DNA from 2 places in the Pseudoalteromonas sp. B160 genome. Region 2 is predicted to be linked to the other one. Evidence: predicted binding sites of a transcription regulator. Region 2 holds the regulator's gene; the other holds the start of a gene.
What was found. Region 2 encodes MetJ, which represses methionine synthesis genes. Its sites were predicted from a motif close to TAGACGTCTAGACGTCTA; they were not measured.
Positions count from the first base shown of each region.

Region 1: a site for MetJ is predicted at 5,451-5,468, ahead of metK (methionine adenosyltransferase). Genes of this name have one in related genera too.

Region 1 is NZ_JARLUX010000001.1:2,511,381-2,519,150, forward strand. It holds gene P4S61_RS11690 (CYTH and CHAD domain-containing protein) at 1-485, shown strand, start outside; gene P4S61_RS11695 (START domain-containing protein) at 517-1,188, shown strand; gene P4S61_RS11700 (LTA synthase family protein) at 1,350-3,338, shown strand; gene P4S61_RS11705 (diacylglycerol kinase) at 3,395-3,808, shown strand; gene metK (methionine adenosyltransferase) at 4,200-5,351, opposite strand; gene tkt (transketolase) at 5,624-7,615, shown strand.
Region 2 is NZ_JARLUX010000001.1:1,337,492-1,345,261, forward strand. It holds gene P4S61_RS06225 (penicillin-binding protein 1A) at 1-1,126, shown strand, start outside; partial or broken gene metL (bifunctional aspartate kinase/homoserine dehydrogenase II) at 1,208-3,552, opposite strand; gene metB (cystathionine gamma-synthase) at 3,559-4,821, opposite strand; gene metJ (met regulon transcriptional regulator MetJ) at 5,057-5,377, shown strand; gene P4S61_RS06245 (malic enzyme-like NAD(P)-binding protein) at 5,488-6,729, opposite strand; partial or broken gene rpmE (50S ribosomal protein L31) at 7,294-7,507, opposite strand; gene priA (primosomal protein N') at 7,740-7,770, shown strand, end outside.

The DNA.
Region 1 (7,770 bases), 1.2 Mb from region 2:
ATAGCGCTCGCTATAACCGCTTATTATTGTCTTTAACCACCTGGCTGGTGGATAAGCAATGGCGTAAAAGTTGGGGACAAGTACAGTTTCAAGCAGCTGAAAAACCAGTCGCTGAGATTGCTAATCGATTATTTGAAAAAGATTGGCAAGACCTTCATCAATTACTTCCAGAACAAAAAACACTGACAGTTAAGGATTACTTGGATTTACGCATGCGTTTAGAAAACAGCTTACTCAGTGGTAACTGTTTAGGTTCGTTATTTGAAAAAGATGAACGCAGTGAGTTTCGTATTCCATGGTTAGATATTTCACACGGCATGTACGAGCTCAGCACGCTTGAGTATCTAAAGCAGTTATGTGCAGGACAAGATGATGAAGAGCTGGCAAAAATTCAAAGCTGGCTTGAAAGAAAGTCTGAATTCTTGGTCGACGCAATGGAACAAAGCCGCTTAGCTTCATATAAAATATCACCTTACTGGCAGTAATCGCCTTTAAGCCAGTACATAGGGAATACACATGGTACGGCGGGTTTTATTACTAATGCTGCTCTTTAGTGCCGATGCGCTCAGTGATGTTCAGCATTGGCAACTCTGGAAACAGCATGATGGTGCAAGTGTGTACTACAAAAAACATGACAATGGTATTTTTGAAGTGCAGGCTGAGATCACTATTGAAGGTGTCACGGCCAATGACTTTATGACATTGCTAAGTGATACTAACAGCGCGCCGTTATGGATTGATAATGTTACCCATGTGAAAGTGTTGGAACGACTAAGCCCCTCAGAAACTATTGTACATACCGAGTTTGAGTCGCCGTGGCCACTCGCTGATCGCGATATGGTTAGTTACTCATGCTACCAACAACTGAACGGCACCCAGACTAAGTTAACGATTACAGCAAAAACAGGGGAGCTTGCAAAGCGCCAAGCTGTGATCCGTATCATAGATCTAAAAGCACATTGGTTATTAACCCAGCATAGCAGTGAAGGGCAATCATTGTTAACCATAACATATGAAATATACGCCAACCCTGGTGGTGCAATTCCTTATTGGCTAAGCAATAAAGTGGGATTAAAAAGTGCGATGCATACCTTGCTTGCTCTTAAATTACGCTTAATCAATAAAACCTATCAAACAGATCAGCAAGTAAGCCAAGTTGGCAATTGTAGTCATACCAATAAACAATAGCGTATTAATGCTAACAATCGACATAATCTAGATGGCTAGTTAATTTCTTGTTACTGTTTTTTTATTAAATATTTATTACAAATAATTACAAAAATATTGTTACTGTAACTTAAATCGGTAATATTCCCGCTCTGGGAACATACTACTTTAAGGACAGTATAGTGTTAGCTTCATCACTTGCAGGCTCAAGCCGTTGGTTTTCATTTGTTAACGAAAGTTGGCGCATCGCTACATTATGGCTAGCGGGTGTTTTATTGTTTATGAGCTTTCGGATTTTCTTTTTAGTCTACTTTCATGACCGAATCACTGCACCAATAGATCTTGATGTCATTTTAAACACCTTAGAAACAGGATTTGCTTTTGACTCAGCAGCCAGTGGTGTGTGTTTTAGCATCCCCTTTTTATTAAATTGTATTTTACAGCCGATGCGCTTAGGTCATTGGGTAAGAATGGTGCGTAACTTTACAGGTAAACTCTTTTTTGTAGTCGCTATTTTACTCTGTATAACTAGTATTACGTATATTTCAGAGTACGGCAGTCAATTCAATTATTTTATGTTTGAAGGGTTGCACGATGATCAGCAAGCAATTGCTTTAACCGTGATTGAACAATATCGGCCATGGGGAAGTTTACTGGGGTTATTTACACTGTTAGTGGTTGCATTTAAGTTATGTCATCGCGTTGATAAGCAGTCGAATAGCTTTTTACAACGCATTTTTACTGACTGTAAATGGAAGCGTACGTTGTTAATTAGCATCATAGTGGTGTTATTTATCTGTGCTATTCGAGGTTCTTTTGAGTCACGTCCGGCTTCACGGAAGTGGTCTGCGGTAACGCCGGACCCATTTATTAATAATTTAGTGATCAATCCATTTCGCAGCTTTTTATATGCCATTAAAGATTACAACGATCTACAAAGTCATGGCGTAGACGGCGAAAATCCATATTTAAATCATAACTCAGTGCTTGATGTCTTACCTTTAAACGCATTGAGTCAATATACTACAGCACCTTTGTTAGCTGCACCGTCACACGTGTTCGTGATTGTTATGGAAAGCTATGATTCTTGGCCGTTACAACAGAAGTATGCTTCGCTTAATTTAACCAATCAGTTAAAAAATCTAGCTAGTAAAGGTATTTACCTAGATAACGTTTTACCTGCAGCTAGCAGTACTATGAATTCGCTATCCAGTATTGTATCTGGGATCCCTTATGCAGGGGTTAATATGAGTTTGATTGGGCCACAAAAACCAAGCAGCAAGTTATCGTTATTTAATCAATTAGAGCATTTAGGGTACACCAGCCAGTTTTTTTATGGTGGTTTATTATCATGGCAGAATGTCGGTGAGTACGTTCTATCTCAAGGTGCTGATAAGGTCTATTCAGCTACCGATGCTGGCGGTAAAGGTAGTGCAGGAGTCTGGGGCATTGATGATGGTCAGTTATTTGATTTAGTGGCAGAAAAAACCACACAGAAAAGTTTTAATGTGATTCTCTCTGGTAGTTATCATGGACCGTTTAATCTCGATTTAGACAAATATAACTACCCTTATAAGTCGGTTGCAGATTACCTTGCAGAGATAAATAGATTAGAAGGGGAGTTATTAGATCCGTATGTATTAGGGCACTTGTGGTATGCAGATAAAATGCTGGGTGAGTTTGTGGCTAAGATGGAGCAACGCTATCCAGATGCATTATTTGTCATTACAGGGGATCATTATAGTCGTCGTAACTTTCACAAGCGTCCAAATTTATATGAGTTAACCCATGTGCCGATGGTGATTTATGGCAAAGGTGTTAGCGCAGATTTAGTGCCAGCACAACAAGTGGCAAGCCATATGGATATCGCTCCAACATTATTAGATTTAATTGCGCCAGCAAATACTCAGTTTTATAGCATGGGACAATCATTATTTAATGCAGCGCCAGATCGAAGGGTATTTGGTTTTCAAACAATACGTCACAATGAGCAGCTTTGGCGTGGTGATTTATCGGCACTTTATGAGTATTATAGGGTCAATGAGCGGGATAAAACTCAGCTTTTACCGACAACACCATCGCAATTTGTTGAAATTGATGCACAGACAGAGCAAGCATATACCCAGTATATGGCGACAGCTTGGCAGTTATTAACTCAAGGCATGGATTAAGGTAATGGTTTTACCCATCACCCGATAAGCAACACTTACACGCTAAAGATCATAAAATGACTAAACCAGAAATTAACTTAGTAAACAAACCCAACGGCATAGGAATTGGGCGTATTTTAAAAGCAACTAAATGCTCAATTAAAGGTTTTAAAGCCGCATTTAAGGAAGAGTCGGCCTTTCGTAATGAGCTTGCGCTAGGGCTTGTATTATTGCCATTATCATTTTGGCTAGCGCAATCATTACAGCACTGGGTGATACTTATAATCAGCTTTTTGTTATTGTTGATTGTTGAGTTGCTAAATTCAGCAATTGAAGCATTAACAGATCGAGTCGGTGTTGAATATCATGTGTTATCAGGGCGAGCGAAAGATATTGCTTCAGCGGCTGTGACATTAGCACTGATAGTGTTATTTATTGTATGGGCTGTGGCTGGGTATGAAAAGATAATTACATTGATAGGTATAGGTTAGGAAGTTAGGTAAAACGTCACTGGCTTTGAGCGACAAGCTTCGAACACGCCCAAGCTCCTAGTTATACCAATCGACTTAAATATTTAACCATTCTAGCGAGCTAAATAAAGCGCTAACTGCGTTATAATTTTTTCAAGTAGAACAACTACATGTCAAAATTTACGCCTTGTTATCACTGTATTTATCTGTCGCTATAAATGGTCAGTAACTTAACACGATTGGTATCACTTTCTAGAACCTAGCTTTAATTGCGCGGGGTAAACCCGCGCCTATGTCTGGTAGCAGCGAGTTTACCTCGCGACAATAACCTAGGCATTTACAACAATATAATCAGCAGGCATAAAAAAAAGCGCCAATTGGCGCTTTTTCTACATTTACATAAAGGCTGATATTAAAGACCAGCTGCTGCGCGAAGTGCGTCTGCTTTATCTGTGCGTTCCCAAGGGAATTCATCACGACCAAAATGCCCGTAAGTTGCAGTTGGTAGATAAATTGGGCGCTCAAGATCAAGCATTTTAATTAAGCCATATGGACGTAAGTCAAAGTGTTCACGAATCAATTCAATTAAACGTGATTCTTCAAGCTTGCTGGTACCAAATGTTTCAACACTGATTGACGTTGGCTCTGCAACACCGATTGCGTAAGAAACTTGTAGCTCACATTTGTCAGCAAGGCCCGCAGCAACGATGTTTTTAGCAACGTAACGTGCAGCGTACGCAGCTGAACGGTCAACTTTTGATGGATCTTTACCAGAGAATGCACCGCCACCATGACGAGCCATGCCGCCATAGGTATCAACGATAATTTTACGACCAGTAAGACCACAGTCACCCATTGGGCCACCGATTACAAAACGGCCAGTCGGGTTAATGAAAAACTTAGTTGCACTAGTGATAAGCTCAGCAGGCAGTACTGGCTTGATGATTGTTTCCATCACAGCTTCTACTAAATCTTTTTGTGAAATGTCTTCACTGTGTTGAGTAGAAAGTACCACTGCGTCAATACCTACTGGCTTGCCGTTTTCATATGCAAAAGTAACTTGTGATTTTGCATCAGGACGTAACCAGTTAAGCTCGCCGCTTTTACGTACTTGCGCTTGACGCTGCACTAAACGGTGTGAGTAAGTGATTGGTGCAGGCATTAATACTTCAGTTTCGTTACATGCGTAACCAAACATTAGGCCTTGGTCGCCAGCGCCTTGTTCTTCTGGGCTAGTACGGTCAACACCTTGGTTGATGTCAGGAGACTGCTTACCAATCGTGTTTAAAATTGCACACGAGTCTGCATCAAAACCCATATCAGAATGAGTGTAGCCAATTTCACGTACAGTTTTACGTGTGATTTCTTCGATATCAACCCATGCGCTAGTAGTGATTTCACCACCAACCATAACCATACCAGTCTTTACGTAAGTTTCACACGCAACACGGGCATGAGAATCTTGTTCTAAGATGGCATCTAGTACCGCGTCAGAGATTTGGTCCGCGATTTTATCCGGATGACCTTCAGAAACAGATTCAGAAGTAAATAAATGTTTTGCCATTGTCTTTGCTCACAAATATTGCGCTTCACAAACGTCGGTAAGAGCGCTAAAAAATTTAGGGGCGTATTTTATCTAAAACAACGATAGTTGCATAGTTTTTTTACGCCTAGACGTCTAAATAAAATTACTAATAACTTTTTGTTCTTAAAAAATTCATAATGCCCAATTTAATCAGGTTTTTAATTGCATACAGCCCCTACAATAAGTAAGAATGGATCTTCAAATGAATACACACAATAACCAGCGCAAATACAGTAAAGGTAGGAGAATCCATGCCGTCTCGCAAAGAACTTGCAAATGCTATTCGCGTCTTATCAATGGACGCAGTACAAAAGGCCAAATCTGGCCACCCTGGAGCCCCTATGGGCATGGCTGATATCGCAGAAGTACTATGGCGCGATTATCTAAACCACAACCCAACAAATCCAGAGTGGGTAGATAGAGATCGATTTATACTTTCCAATGGCCACGGTTCAATGCTTATTTATTCTCTATTGCATTTAAGTGGTTATGATTTACCAATTGAGGAAATTAAAAACTTCCGTCAAATGCATTCAAAAACACCAGGACACCCAGAATATGGGTATGCGCCAGGTATTGAGACTACTACGGGCCCACTTGGTCAAGGGATCACTAACGCGGTAGGTATGGCGATTGCTGAAAAAGCATTAGCCGCGCAATTTAACCGCGAAGGTCACGATATTGTTGATCACCACACATATACTTTCTTAGGCGATGGTTGCTTAATGGAAGGTATTTCTCATGAAGCATGTTCACTTGCCGGCACATTAGGCCTAGGTAAGCTTGTTGCGTTTTGGGATGATAACGGTATTTCAATTGATGGTGAAGTTGAAGGTTGGTTTAGCGATGATACACCTGCACGCTTTAAAGCCTACGGTTGGCATGTAGTAAGTGACGTTGATGGCCATGACTCAGACGCTATCCGCGCAGCCATCGAAGAAGCACGCAGCATCACCGACAAACCAACACTAATTTGTTGTAAAACAGTTATCGGTTATGGTTCACCAAATAAATCAGGTAGCCATGATTGTCACGGCGCACCACTAGGTGAAGACGAAATCAAAGCAGCACGCGAGTTCCTTGGTTGGACTGGTGAAGCATTTGAAATCCCAGCTGATATTTATGCACAATGGGATGGCAAAGAAAAGGGTAAACAACTTGAAGCTAACTGGGATGAAAAATTTGCCGCGTACGCCGCTGCACACCCAGAACTAGCTGCTGAATTTAAACGCCGTACTAGTAGTGAGTTGCCAGCAGATTGGGCTGAAAAATCACAAGCATATATTGAGCAACTAGACGCAAATCCAGCAAACCCAGCATCACGTAAGGCATCGCAAGACGCACTGAATGCATTTGGTCCATTACTGCCTGAATTTATGGGCGGCTCAGCTGATTTAGCCGGTTCTAACCTGACTCTTTGGAAAGGCTCTAAAGGCTTAACACGCGATGATGCCAGCGGTAACTACATCTATTACGGTGTGCGTGAGTTTGGGATGTCGGCGATTATGAATGGTATTGCATTGCATAAAGGTTTTATTCCTTACGGCGCAACTTTCCTAATGTTTATGGAATATGCACGTAATGCTGTTCGTATGGCTGCACTTATGAAAGTGCCAAGCATTTTTGTATACACCCACGATTCAATCGGTTTAGGTGAAGATGGTCCAACTCACCAACCAGTAGAGCAAATTGCTAGCATGCGTTTAACGCCAAACTTAGTTAACTGGCGCCCGTGTGACCAAGTTGAGTCTGCGATTGCATGGCAACAAGCGATTGAACGCCAAGATGGTCCAACATCACTTATCTTTACTCGCCAAGGCCTTGAGCAACAAACTCGCTCAGCGCAGCAATTAAGCGACGTGAAAAAAGGTGGTTATGTGCTGAGCTGTGACGGCGAGCCTGAGCTTATCTTAATCGCAACTGGCTCTGAGGTGCAATTAGCACAAGATTCAGCCGCGCAACTGCGTAAGCAAGGTAAAAAAGTACGTGTTGTCTCTATGCCATCGACCGATGTATTTGATGTACAAGACGCTGCTTATAAAGAAAGTGTATTACCAGCTGCAGTTTCACGCCGCGTAGCCGTAGAAGCAGGTATTGCTGACTACTGGTATAAATACGTAGGTTTAAACGGCGCTGTAGTAGGTATGACCACCTTTGGTGAGTCAGCACCAGCTAATGAGCTGTTTGAGCACTTTGGCTTCACGGTAGAAAACATCGTAAACAAAGCAAACGAATTGTTTTAACCTTAAAGGTTAAAATGTAAAAAGCCCGCACTGTGTTAAACGCAGTGCGGGCTTTTTTATACAGAGCTGTAAGCTTTAAGCCGTCAGCTATCAGATGCCCATGAGTATTTTTCACATCACTACACTTGCATGCTATGCGTCCTTAAGGCAATGTG
Region 2 (7,770 bases):
CCGAGCCGTGCAAGCGAAACGTCAGGTCGGCTCTAACATTAAGCCGTTTATTTATTCTGCGGCGCTGAATAATGGTTATACCTTAGCGTCTATTTTAAATGATGCGCCAATCAATCAATGGGACAAAAGCCTAGGGGTTGCATGGCGACCAAAAAACAGCCCTGCGGTATATAACGGCCCAATCCGTATTCGTCGTGCTTTAGCACAATCGAAAAACGTTATTTCGGTGCGCTTACTGCGCGGGGTAGGCTTGCAGCGCACAGCTGATCACCTATTAAAATTTGGCTTTCAAAATAATGATATCAATCGCAGTGAATCGCTAGCTTTAGGTAGTGCGTCAATTACTCCTTTAGAGCTTGCCCGTGGCATGAGCACATTTGCCAATGGCGGTCATTTGATCACCCCTTATTTCATTAATGAGATTCAAGACTCTGCAGGTAATGTGTTATTTAAAACAGAACCACTATTAGCGTGTGATCCCGTTACTCCTCCGCTAACAACGACTCAATTTGAGTCTACTTCTGAGTTAAATACCAGCCAAACAGCAAATCATTGTGCGCCGCGCATCATATCTAAACAAAACGCGTTTTTGATAGCCGATGCGATGAATAGCGCAATTTGGGGAGGCGGTAGTTGGGCCCATAAAACGGGTTGGAGTGGAACCGGTTGGCGTGCTCAGGTATTAGATCGTCGCGATCTTTCCGGTAAAACGGGTACTACTAATGACTCTGTCGATACTTGGTTTAGCGGCTTTAACCGTAATGTTATGACCTCGGTCTGGGTTGGATTTGATAATCCAGGTAACCCGCTTGGTCGCTCGACGTATAACAACAACATGGATAATACCCAGATCTCTGGTGCAGAATCTGGTGCTAAAACAGCTCAACCGGCATGGATTGACTTTATGCGAGTAGCACTCAAAGAAAAGCCAGAAGCACCAATCGAGCCACCTGAAGGATTAGTGTCGGTACGAATCGATCTAGCAACGGGACTCTTGAGTCAAAAGAACGATTACACTAGTCGCTTTGAATACTTTGAAAAAGGCACCTCGCCCACTAAGTATGTGATGCAGCATGTAGAAAACGTGTTTGAAGAAGAGACTAAAACAGAAGAAGAGCTGTTTTAATATTACTATGTCGCGATATAAAATCGCTGCTAAATAAAAAAAGCGCCAATCGGCGCTTTTTTTATTTTACAAACTCAGAGCTCATTTTAAGTTTTGTATTAACCAATATAAATCAGAATGCACGCCTGCTGCGGTAACTTCTTTGCCTGCACCAGGACCTTGGATCACCAACGCATTATCGCTATACCACTGACTGTTGATAACAAAGATATTATCACCTGGAGTTAAGTTAGCTAAGGCATCACCCTGTGTTGCATAAGCCAAACCGACTTTAGCGGTTACTTTGCCATCAGCAATTGTTAACGCACCGGTATAACGCAGTACTTTGTTTTCTTTGCCAGCTAACTGTGCTTTTTCAGCAATAAAGTCATCAAGCAACTGCTTATTAGCTAAAAAAGACTGCCAATCACCTTGCGCTAGTTGCTCTGGCATCAACGGTGTTAAGCCAATCTCATCAAGCTCTAAGGTGAGCCCTAATTCACGAGCTAAAATTAATAGCTTACGCTGCATATCACGCCCTGATAAATCTTCCCGTGGATCAGGCTCGGTGTAACCCATTTGCTGCGCTTGCAATACTAAATCGGAAAACGCCACACTGCCATCATAACTGCTACACAACCACGATAAAGTGCCTGAGAACACGCCTTCAATATGGGTAATACTGTCGCCACTGTTTTGTAAATCAGCTAACGCAAAATTAATTGGTAAACCCGCACCAACACTGGTGTTATAACGCCATAATAAGTTACGTTCAGCTAAATTACGGCGTAAATTTTGATACCAGTCATTATTTGCAGTGCCCGCATATTTATTAGCACTGATCAGGTGACAATCTGAATTTACAAACGCCGGTAAAGCTTACTAAACGCTTCACTAGCAGTAATATCAATCAGCACTTTGTGTTCGTAATCGAGTTCGCTGATACGTGTCAGTAAATCAGCTTCTTGGTAATCTATTGCTTCGTTTTGCCACTGTGACTGCCATTGCTCAAGCACGATACCACTTGGGCTGAACAACATAAAGCGCGAGCGTAATAAACCAACCAGCTTAACGCTGAAGTGTTGCTGCAAACGATTAAGCTGCTGACTTAGTTGCTCAATAAATACTTCACCAACATTACCAAGGCCAGCAACAATAATGGCAAGCTCTTGGCCTTTGTTAATCAGCTTATCATGCAATAAGGTCAATACATCACTATCAATAGATTGATCCGTTAGTAGTAATATGTAGTCTGCGTCTTGATGGCTAAAGCGCGGCACTAAACTTTGCTCACTAAGCACTTGCGTTGCTTGTTCAAATAATTGCGCTACATCATTTCGTGGCGCCACAACAGCGCAACCATGTAAGTTCGACTCAATAATATTAGCGCGCCCTTGCAAATGACTCACCACCTGATGAGTCGCTGCTGCCGGCACTAGTAAGTAGGTATCGCCGTTTTTAATAAAATGATGCAAGCTGTGTTGAATAAGCTGACTTAATTCGCCAATTTCTCCGCCACGCAGCTGATCAATACGCAGTAAATCAATATTTTCTAAGGTAGTGATAAAACGCTTAGCTTTGCTGTAACCTTCTTTGACAATTTCTGTCGCGCTAGCTTCGCTGTCGTAACTACTGCGAACGACTAATTTGATATCAGTATTTTTTAATGGCGAGAGAGTTTTAGCATGTAACACTGGGTTGCCCAAACGCGCCAGTAAGTTTGCTTGGCCACGACATACTTTAGAATACTTAATCGCTTTTTTTACTTTACGAGGGTCGGTACTAAACACCCCTTGGGTATCAGTCCAAATTGATACCTGACTAGCATGACAATAACTGCTTAACAAAGTCGCGCTGTAATCACTGCCATTGCGCCCCAAAGTAACGGTATTTGCTTGGCAATCAGCGGCTATAAAACCGGTAACAATATTAATGCAATTGGCTGAAATTAACTCGGCACAGGCTTGTTGATTTTTTTGATGTAATAATTGCCCATCATTAAGGGTAAACAATTGACGAGCATCAACATCTTGAGCTGCAACATTTAACTGTTTTAAATAGCTAGCCAATAATCGTGCCGACCAAACTTCACCGTGAGCAAGCAATGCGGCTTCCTGTAAGCTTTGCTGTTGAGTTTGCTGTGCAATTAAGGCTAGCTCTTGTTCTAATACGTTTAATGCCGTATGTCGCGCTGCTGGACTCAATAACTGCTCGATCAAAGTACGTTGATGATTATCAAGCTGCAATAAAATATCACTCACTGCCTGTTGATCACCTTGCTGGTAACTATGCCATAACGTAACTAACGTATTGGTAGTTTTACCTGCTGCGGATACCACCACACAATCACCGGCTTCCGTATGGGCTAGAATAATATTTGCTACGGCCTGATAACGCTCTGCAGAACTAAGGCTAGAACCACCAAATTTATGAACTATATTTACCATTTTTTATTACCACAAAGCCGTATGTGCAGGAGTCAGTTTAAATGAGTTTGATTGCTCATCATCTTGTTGTTGAACAGAGGAAGCGATTACTTTTGCGCCGTGCTGAGCTTGACCTGGTTTCACTTTATTGAATACACGATCTAAGTCAGCGATTAAATCTTTTACATCTTCAATGCCCACCGAAATACGGATCAGGGTATCACCTACTCCCGCAGCAAGACGAGCAGTTGCCTCCATACCTGCGTGGGTCATAGTTGCAGGGTGACAAATCAAACTCTCAACCCCACCTAATGACTCAGCTAAGCTAAATTCTTCTAAGCTGGTCAAAAATTCTGCAGCATCATTAATATCACCTTTGATATCAAAGCTTACCATGCCACCAAAACCACGTTGCTGCTGTTTAGCGAGTTCATGCTGTGGATGAGATACTAATCCAGGGTAATATACTTGGCTTACATAAGGGGAGTTTTCTAGATATTGAGCAATAATAAAGGCATTTTCTTGATGCTGACGTAAACGAACATTCAAAGTACGTAAACCACGTAACGTTAAGTAGCTATCAAACGGGGCACCGGTAATGCCAATGTTATTAGCCCACCAAGCAAGCTCATCACCCAACTCTTGGGTAGCGGCGATCACCGCACCACCAACAACATCTGAGTGACCGTTAATATATTTAGTGGTCGAATGCACCACAATATCAACACCAAACTCAATTGGGTTTTGCAAAGCAGGTGATAAAAATGTGTTATCGGCACCAACCAATGCACCGCACTGCTTAGCAATCGTGGTGATCGCTTTAATATCAGTTAACCGTAAAATAGGATTACTCGGTGTTTCAATCCAAATTAGCTTTGGTTTTATCTCAAGAATTTTTTGATGATTTTCAGATTTAGTTAAATCTAAAACCACTAACTTTAATAAGCCACGCTTTTCAAGTGAGGTGAATAAGCGGTAACTACCGCCATAGCAATCATGTGGGATCACTAAAGTATCGTCACTGTTTAGCAGCTGAGTAGCTAAATGCACCGCAGCCATGCCCGTTGCAGTGATAATCCCCTTAGCGCCACCTTCAAGCTTAGCGAGCGTTTCAGCGAGTAAATCACGGTTTGGGTTGCCGCTACGGCCATAATCATATTGGCGCTTTTTATCAAAATCAGCAAATGAGTAGGTGGTCGATAAATGAATGGGAGGCACAACCGCGCCGTGATGTTTATCTGCATCAATACCATTGCGTACTGCAATGGTTGCTTTATTCTTTTGACTCATACCGTCACCTACAATTAAATGGATGTTTAGACGTCTAAAAGGTTAGAGGATCAAATTTAATAAGTCAAAGCATTTATGCGGTTTTAGCCGCAAGATTAGAAGTAAAAACATTTAAGCCGCTAGATGGCTAAAAAACAAGTATTTGACTATCTTTTTTAACACGATAGAATTTCGCCATCTTTGCGCTGCAAAAGGTCGCGCAAACAATTAACAACCTGAGGCAACGATACATCCTATGGCTAAATGGAATGGTGAATATATTCACCCATACGCAGAACACGGGAAAAAATCAGAACAAGTTAAAAAGATCACCGTTTCGATCCCGCTAAATGTATTAAAAGTTTTGACTGATGAGCGTACTCGTCGTCAAATTAATAATCTTCGCCATGCAACAAATAGCGAATTACTTTGTGAAGCATTTTTACACGCATTTACTGGCCAACCACTGCCAAACGATGAAGATTTACGTAAAGATAATCCAGAGAAAGTGCCTGAAGAAGTGAAAAAAATCATGCTTGAAATGGGTCTCGAAGTACCTGTACTCAACGAAGATTAAGTTATCATTTGTATATATTCCTGCTTCCAGGAATTGGCTACAAAAAAACCTCAGTAACGTAAGTTACTGAGGTTTTTATTATTGTGCCATTACCAATTGCAGCTAAGCAGCTACTCCATGTAGTTTTCCGGCATATCAATTTGTGCAACACCAGAATCAATTGCCGCTTGCGCTACTGCTTTGGCAATGCGCGGTAATAAACGCGGATCCATCGGTTTTGGAATAATATACTGCGCACCAAATTCAAGTGTCTCAACACCCGCCGCTTTTAATACTTCCGCTGGTACTGGTTCTTTAGCAATGCTACGAATAGCATCAACCGCAGCAATTTTCATTTCATCATTAATTTTGCTTGCACGCACATCTAGCGCACCACGGAAAATAAATGGGAAACACAGCACGTTGTTAACTTGGTTTGGATAATCTGAACGACCCGTTGCCATGATTAAATCATCGCGAGCACCATGAGCAAGCACTGGTGAGATTTCTGGATCTGGGTTTGAACAGGCAAACACTACAGGTCGATCAGCCATTAGCTTAAGATCGTCAGGAGAAAGTAAATTCGGGCCAGATACACCAACAAATACATCGGCATCAGCAATAACATCTTGCAGTGTGCGCTTATCTGTATTGTTAGCGAATAACTGTTTGTACTCGTTTAAATCATCACGACGAGTATGAATAACGCCTTTACGATCTAACATGTAAATATGTTCACGCAATGCACCACACTTGATCAGTAGCTCCATACACGCAACCGCTGCGGCACCGGCTCCTAAACAAACGATAATCGCATCTTCGATTTCTTTGCCTTGTACTTCAAGTGCGTTGATCATACCAGCAGCCGTTACAATCGCGGTACCGTGTTGATCGTCGTGGAACACTGGAATACTACAACGCTCGATCAATGCTTTTTCTATTTCAAAACACTCTGGCGCTTTAATGTCTTCTAAGTTAATACCGCCAAACGTATCAGCGATGTTAGCAACTGTATTGATGAAATCTTCGGTGGTATTGTGTTTCACCTCAATATCTATCGAATCTAGACCCGCAAAGCGTTTAAATAATAACGCTTTACCTTCCATAACCGGTTTTGAAGCCAATGGACCTAAGTTACCTAAACCTAAAATAGCGGTGCCGTTAGTAATAACCGCAACCATATTGCCTTTACCGGTGTATTTGTAGGCATTAGCGGGATCAGCAGCTATTTCACGTACCGGTTCTGCAACACCGAGGCTGTATGCGAGTGCAAGATCCTGTACGGTTTCAGCTGGCTTTGTAAGCTCAACGCTAATTTTTCCTGGAACGGGGTGCGAATGGTAATGTAAAGCTTGTTCACGAAAGTCTGACATAACGCGATTTTATCCTGCAAGTAAGTTAAGTTGAAAGTGAGAGTAAGCAGTTCTTATATCTTATAGGGAACGATACCTATATTATAATTAAATTCAAGCAATATCAGGTCTATCCTGTTATATGCTATATCCGTTAATTTTATGCGTTTTGTCAGCATTTTTTGCAAAAAAGCTTCAATTTTCGGCTATAAAAACGCCACAAAGCATCAAAAAACCCATCTTAAAATGCTCATTATGCAACGCTTTAAAGCAAAAATAATGACCTATGACTAAAAACCATCAAAGTAAGACGTTAACAACATTTAACCGCAAAAGACCTAACTTTACCGACAAAAACGTTTAATTTATCGCTTTAACGAGAATGACAATATAGTCAACAAATCACTATTTGTCTGTTATTTACTCGCTATACTGGATATAAAAGTGGGAAATAGTCACAACATAATGAATGCGTAAAGCTGGAGCACTAGAGCAAGAAATAAAGACTAAAAGGCGGTGTTTTTAATAAATAGCAGGCATAAAAAAAAGCACCCTAAGGTGCTTTTTCCGACAAAACAACAAGAATTACTTGCTGCTAAGTGAACCGAAACGCTTGTTAAAGCGATCAACACGGCCACCTGTGTCTAAAACTTTTTTGCTTACCAGTGTAAAACGGGTGACACGCAGAACATACGTCTAAGTGAATGTCTTTACACAGAGTAGAACGAGTTTCGAATTTATTTCCACATGAACATGATGCTGAAATTACTTCGTACTTAGGGTGAATACCTTCTTTCATAGAAACCTCTAGTTAAGGCCGCATCGCTCTCCAAACCCGAGTCTGGCACCATACGTCGTTAAAACAAATTATTTAGGACGCGTATTCTAAGCAACAACCCCACTTGCTACAAGCTTTAAATGTCGTTTTTGCTAATAAAATGAACAAAAGTTTTAAAGAAGATATTTGCAGGTAGGTTTTCAGCCATAATTTTAGTACATTAACTCCCTTATTCGTTCTTGTTTGGGTTGTTATGAGTTTTGTTGAAGTTGCTATAAAAGTAC